3 regions of the Halomonas sp. MMH1-48 genome follow, and region 2 is predicted to be linked to each of the others. Evidence: predicted binding sites of a transcription regulator. Region 2 holds the regulator's gene; each other region holds the start of a gene.
The links. Region 2 encodes sigma-54, which starts transcription at its own class of promoters, with help from an activator protein. Its sites were predicted from a motif close to TGGCACNNNNNTTGCTNT; they were not measured.

Region 1 (2,272 bases), on a different contig from region 2:
ATGGCGAAGCGTATTGGGACGGAGGCTACATGGGCAATCCGGCGCTGTTCCCTCTCATGGAGGAGTGCAGCGCGCGGGACATCCTGCTGGTGCAAATCAATCCGATTCGTCGCGAAGAGCTTCCCACCTCCGCCTCGGCGATCATGAACCGCCTCAACGAGATCACCTTCAACGCTGCGCTGATCAAAGAGGTACGTATGATCGCACTACTCAAGCACGCTCTCGAAGAGCAAGGTATCGAGAACTGCTATCAACAGGCCCTCTTTCACCGCATTAGCGGCGACCAAGCCCTGGATAACCTATCGGTTTCCAGTAAGCTCAACTCCGAATGGCCCTTCCTTTGTCACCTATTCGAGCAAGGCCGAGAGGCGGCCGAGCATTGGCTCGCCACGCATTTCGATGCCCTTGGCAGGGTGTCCACACTCGATATCGATACGGTCTACCTACACGAATAAGCGCGCTCACGCCCAGCCACTGCCCCAACTTAGCGCACGCTGCCCAAGCAGAGTGCGCTAAACGAGCGTTAAGTGCTCTACTCTCCCCCGTCTTTGCTATTTGCCAAGCAGTCTCCTATCTAAGCAAAATCTTTAACCAACTGTTTTCACTGATTTAAAAGAGTGATGGCGGAGTATTTGCTTATTTTTTCTACATGGTGATAGGCGTGGACCAGGCCCAACAGGGTACGAGTGCGTCGGACCTGACCTTCAACGATGAAGGCATGTTCCCGTAACCACGTAACGCCTGCGCGTTGCGTCTCGACAAACTCGTTCGTACGCTGTGAGGTCACTCCCATGGAGATCCGCAACAAAGCCAACCGTATCCGGTTGCTCAATTTCTCGACGCCGCAAATGCGGGCCTTTCACCTCTCCTGGTTTGCATTCCATATCTGCTTTTTTGGCTGGTTCGGTATCGCACCACTCATGGCCGTGGTGCGCGAGGATCTCGCGCTAACGCAAACCCAAATCGGCAATACCATCATCGCCTCGGTGGCGATCACCGTGATCGTTCGGCTGCTGATCGGTGTACTCTGCGACCGTATCGGCCCACGCAAAACCTATACGGGCCTGTTGATGCTGGGCTCCATTCCCGTGATGGGAATTGGCCTTGCCGACAGTTTCGAGACCTTCTTACTGGCACGCTTGGCGATTGGCGCCATCGGCGCATCGTTCGTCATTACCCAATACCACACCACCTTGATGTTTGCGCCCAACGTGGTAGGCACCGCCAATGCCACCAGCGCTGGCTGGGGCAACCTGGGCGGCGGTACCACCCAAATCGTCATGCCGCTGATTTTCGCCGGCGTTCTGATGCTCGGCGTGAACGAAGCCCTCGGCTGGCGACTCGCCATGGTGGTGCCTGGTGTGGTGCTGTTCTTTACCGGTATTGCCTACTGGCTGTTCACACAAGACGCCCCCAATGGCAACTTCAGCGAGCTGCGCGCACGCGGTGAGCTGCCACCCGCTACCGGTGAGCACGGTGCCGCCCAAAGCTTCCTGGCGGCGGCGAAGGATATCCGCGTATGGGCACTGTTCGTCGTGTATGGGCTCTGCTTTGGCGTCGAGCTAACGATCAATAACATTGCCGCCATCTACTTCTTCGACAAATTCGATCTGACCCTGGCGACCGCTGGGCTCATTGCCGGACTCTTCGGCTTGATGAACATCTTCGCTCGCACACTGGGCGGCGTGTTTTCCGATCTGTTCGCCAAACATGGTGGGCTCAAAGGGCGCGTTCGCTGGCTTTTCATAGCGCTGGTGTGCGAAGGCATTGCCCTAGTGGCGTTTTCCCAAATGCACGTGCTCAGCCTAGCCATTGGCATCATGCTGGTATTTAGCCTCTTCGTGCAAATGGCCGAAGGCGCCACCTTTGGCGTCGTGCCCTTTATCAACAAAAAAGCCCTGGGGGCCGTGGCCGGTATCGTAGGGGCCGGCGGCAACGTGGGCGCGGTGTCTGCGGCGTTTCTGTTTCGTAGCGAAAGCTTGAGCTACCAGCAGGGCCTTTTCTACCTGGGCCTGACCGTGTTGGTACTAGCGTCTTGCGTACTGGTGGTGCGTTTTAGCGAGGCCACCGAAGCCGAAGAGGCCAGCGCATACCGTGATGCCGTCGGCGACGATACGGGGGCAGGTGCTCTCTCACTACGCTAATATCGATGAACACTACCCCTGCAGGCGCGCCACTGCGGGGGCGTTTGACTTTTGGCGGCGAGTATCAAGGAAATCACCATGTCTTCTGCCCAACAGCTTCTCTTTACTGCCCTGCGCTGCGACATCGA
Region 2 (2,272 bases):
CACTGCTCGAAGATTTTCATATCACCCATATTCGTGACAACCTAGGCATGAGCCTCTCAGGAGGCGAGCGCCGTCGAGTAGAGATCGCGCGGTCGCTGGCCACCGAGCCCGCGTTCATTCTACTCGACGAACCCTTTGCCGGGGTCGACCCTATTTCGGTCGGCGAAATCAAAACCATTATCCGTGCACTCAAAAAACGCCACATCGGCGTCTTGATCACCGACCACAACGTGCGTGAAACCCTGGATATTTGCGATATCGCCTACATCGTTGGCGATGGCCACATCATCGCCAGTGGGAACGCCCAGGAGATTCTCAATAACCAAAAGGTTCGCGACGTCTATCTGGGCGCTGATTTCCGGCTCTAAACCGAGGCCTGACCAAACTTTTCTTTTAGTGGCATGCTTATTGCACTTGCACGTAGCCATAACTCGCTCTAGGGTGGAGCTTTCTGATTAACGAGTGGTTCTCAGATGGTCATGAAAGCTTCTCTCCAATTGCGTATCGGCACACAGCTGACCATGACACCCCAGCTGCAACAGGCCATTGCCCTGCTGCAGCTCTCTACGCTGGACCTCCGTCAAGAAATTCAGCAAGCGCTTGACGCCAACCCTATGCTCGAGCAAGAGGACGAGTTTGGAGAGCAGGCAGTCAGCGAGCCGCAAGAGGCCGAGTGGTCTGACAGCATTCCCAACGAACTCTCCGTCGACAGCGACTGGTCGGACACCTACCAAGACATGGGCAGTCTGAGCGGTGGTAGCGAAGGACCCGACTTCGAGCGCCAAGCCGCTGGCCAAAGCCTTCATGGCCATTTGCTGTGGCAACTGGCCATGACCGATGTCAGCTCACGGGAATATGCAATTGCGGAGAGCCTGATCGATGCGCTGGACGCCAATGGTTATCTTACCCAGCCGCTCAACGACATTCGTGAAGGGCTCAAAGCACAAGGTCATGACGGCTTGAGCCAACGGGAAGTGGAAAATACCCTACTGCGCTTGCAGCAGTTCGAGCCGACCGGCGTATTCGCTCGCGACCTGCGCGAATGTCTGATGCTTCAACTTGCTGCGTTGCCGGAAGACACCCCGCTATTGATGCCAGCCAAACGGCTGGTACGACAGTTTTTGGAGGCGCTAGGCAAAGACGATATGCGCCTCCTCAAGCGCCGTTTGAGCCTGGACGATGAGCAGTTGGATGACGTCATTCGATTAATTCGCAGCCTCGACCCCCGACCCGGCAGCGCCTACGGCGTGACCGACGATAGCTACATCACTCCCGATCTGGTCGTGCGCCATGACAACGAAGGCTGGCATTTAGAGCTCAACCCGGACGCTCTTCCACGGCTACGCATCCAACCCGACTACGCCAGCTTGATCAAACGCGCCGACAAGAGCCAGGACAACCAGTTCTTGAAAGAGCACCTTCAAGAAGCGCGCTGGCTGATCAAAAGCCTCTCTAGCCGCAATGACACCTTGCTGCGCGTGGGGCGTGAAATCATCGCTCGCCAAATTGGCTTTCTAGAGCACGGCGAAGAGGCCATGAAGCCGCTGATCTTGGCCGACATCGCCGAAGCCGTAGAGATGCATGAGTCGACCATTTCCCGCGTGACGACACAGAAGTTCATTCATACACCGCGTGGCGTGTTCGAGTTGAAATACTTTTTCTCCAGTCAAGTCAGTGGCCAAGACGGCGGCGACAGCCACTCGAGCACGGCCATTCGCGCACGTATCAAAAAGCTCATTCAAGAGGAGCCCTCAGGCAAACCGCTCTCCGATAGTCGCTTGGTGACGCTTCTCGAAGAGGGCGGAATAAGCGTGGCACGACGTACCGTCGCGAAATATCGCGAGTCGATGGGCATTCCCTCTTCGAGCGAGCGCCGCCGTTTACGCTAGTTAAACGCTTGGTCGTGACAAACTCACCGCAAGGGCTTTGCAATAGCGTAAAAAGGGTTACAATCGAAGTACAGCCCGATGGATAAGGAGCACGTCAATGCAAGTAAACATCACTGGTCATCACGTTGAACTGACTGACGCCTTGCGTGACTACGTTAACGAAAAGCTGGAACGCGTCGAACGACACTACGACAATATCACCACGGTACAAGTGACCTTATCTGTCGAAAAGGAGCGCCAGCAGGCAGCGTGCACGCTACATGCCGCCGGTGCTGACCTTCATGCCGAGGCACTCGATAACGATATGTATGCCGCCATCGATGCCCTTGCGGACAAAATCGATCGTCAACTCGTCAAACACAAGGAAAAAGCACAAGCTCGCG
Region 3 (2,272 bases), on a different contig from region 2:
AGCGTGGCTTCCAGCAACTGAGCGGCGGTGGTGTCTAGCTGACGGTTCATCAACCGATGACTGCGCTGCAAAACGCTGACGGTGAGCGCGCGTCCGCCCCGTTTGCGCAGCCCTTCGGCGGCTTCCAGCCCAAGCAAGCCGCCGCCAATCACCACGGCGTTGCCGCCTTGCCGAGCAATGGCTTCCAAGGCGCTGACGTCGCGCAGGTCGCGAAACGTGTGAACACCGTCGAGCGTGATGCCGGGCACCGCTGGCAGCGCGGGGCGCGAGCCAGTGGCCAAGACCAAGCGGTCATAGCGTAACGTGTTGCCGCGATGTGTGATGAGCAGGCGGCGTTCGCGGTCGATGGCGGTCACGCGGTCGCCAAGTATCAGCGTGACGTCGTTATCGGCGTACCAGGAGGCGTCTTGCAGAGTGAGCGCCTCGGGCGCCAGTTCGCCTGCCAATAAAGGGGAGAGCAAAATACGGTTATAGGCAGGCACCGGCTCCTCACCCACCACCGTAATGCGGTGGGGGCGCTGGGGATGTCGAACCAGCGCGTCGAGCAGTCGCTGGCTCGCCATGCCGTTACCGATGATGACGAGGTGGTCTGTCTGTGAGCACCGGGAAGCGATTTCCATGGGTAGCTCCTTTGGTTGAAGCATCATGTTCAGCAAATAAAAACGCCCCTGGCACAGCCCTCTCAAGAAGGGAGTGTCAGGGGCGTCGTTGCCCGTTGGCGTCGTCGATAACGCGCAGCAACCGCCGTTGGTTGCCGAACTGTCTTATCCTAGTGGTCAGCAAAAAGCCCGCCAGCTCTTGCCGCAGGTGGATTTAATTCAGCTTAATCAGCGTATTAAGCGTTTTTGAGGATTCGGTGGGCCGCGCATAGTTGAGTGGGCGTGCCCTACTTTGGTGCTTGAGCGACGATTCATGCACCCCCTTTAGCCGCTTATTCGACAAAGAGCATTCCTTTAGCGAGTAATGAAAATACAAGCATGTTTATAAGTTATTGTTTTTATAATATTTAATGGTTTTAAGGCCGAGTGGGCGCAGGGTTTGCATTTGTTCAAGTAACAAGGAACAACGGCTCAGTGCAGGGTCTTTGCTCATAACGATCACAACCATAAATTGCGTCGAACAATACCAACGGCAGCAAATCACTGATGAGTACGGCACCGGGTAAATGGTGCCCCTGAGACAACGGCGTCCAGGCAGGCTTCTTTTGAAGCTGGCTTGGGCGCTTTTTGCTTTTTAACGCGGGAGGAAACTGCCATGCCACAGGTCAATCGGCTCGCCCGAACCACCTGCCCCTACTGCGGCGTCGGCTGCGGCGTGACTGCAACGCTTGAAAGCGGCCAGCTCATTGCCGTCGAGGGGGACCGCGAGCACCCAGCCAACTACGGCCGCCTATGTGTGAAAGGCACCGCGCTGCACGAAACGCTCGGCGCACAGGGGCGCTTGCTGATGCCCCGCGTGGATGGACAGGAGGTCTCCTGGGAGCAAGCACTCACCGTCACCGCCGAACGCTTGCAGGCCCAGCGCACTGCCCATGGCCCGCAGACGGTGGCGGCGTACTTATCCGGCCAGCTGCTGACCGAAGATTATTACGTCGCCAACAAGCTGTTCAAAGGTTTCTTGGGCACCCCGCATTTGGATACCAACTCGCGGCTCTGCATGGCGTCCGCCGTGGCGGGCTATAAACGCGCCTTTGGGGCCGATGCGGTACCCTGCAGCTATGAAGACCTCGAAGAAGCGGAACTGGTGGTGCTGGTGGGGTCCAACCTTGCCTGGAATCATCCGGTGCTCTATCAGCGTTTGAAGATAGCCAAAGAGCGCAACCCGTTGATGCGGGTCGTGGTGATCGACCCCCGCGTGACCGACACTTGTGAAATGGCCGATCTTTACCTGGGTATTCGTCCGGGTAGCGATGCGTACCTGTTCAACGGGCTGCTGGCGTGGATGGACGACCATAACCGATTGGATGCCGTGTACTTAGAACGCCACACCGAGGGGTTAGACGACGCGCTGGGCGCTGCCAAGCAGAGTGCAGGCAGCGTGGAAGCCGTTGCTCGCGAATGTGATGTGGATCCTGAACGCCTGGAAACCTTCTATTACTGGTTTGCCAGCCAGCTTCACGTGGTCACGCTCTACTCTCAGGGGGTGAATCAATCCTCCAGCGGTACCGACAAGTGCAACGCGATCATCAACTGCCATCTAGCGGGCGGAAAAATCGGCCTGCCGGGGGCGGGGCCGTTTTCGATCACCGGCCAGCCCAACGCCATGGGCGGGC

Region 1: the regulator sigma-54 is predicted to act here: its motif matches at 622-639, upstream of MHM37_RS09375 (NarK family nitrate/nitrite MFS transporter).
Region 3: the regulator sigma-54 is predicted to act here: its motif matches at 1,028-1,045, upstream of MHM37_RS09490 (nitrate reductase).

Annotation. Positions count from the first base shown of each region.
Region 1 is NZ_JAKRFL010000008.1:56,303-58,574, forward strand. It holds gene MHM37_RS09370 (patatin-like phospholipase family protein) at 1-455, shown strand, start outside; gene MHM37_RS09375 (NarK family nitrate/nitrite MFS transporter) at 792-2,144, shown strand; gene MHM37_RS09380 (nitrate regulatory protein) at 2,223-2,272, shown strand, end outside.
Region 2 is NZ_JAKRFL010000001.1:413,947-416,218, forward strand. It holds gene lptB (LPS export ABC transporter ATP-binding protein) at 1-368, shown strand, start outside; gene MHM37_RS01990 (RNA polymerase factor sigma-54) at 474-1,889, shown strand; gene raiA (ribosome-associated translation inhibitor RaiA) at 1,987-2,272, shown strand, end outside.
Region 3 is NZ_JAKRFL010000008.1:84,064-86,335, reverse strand. It holds gene MHM37_RS09495 (FAD-dependent oxidoreductase) at 1-620, opposite strand, end outside; gene MHM37_RS09490 (nitrate reductase) at 1,255-2,272, shown strand, end outside.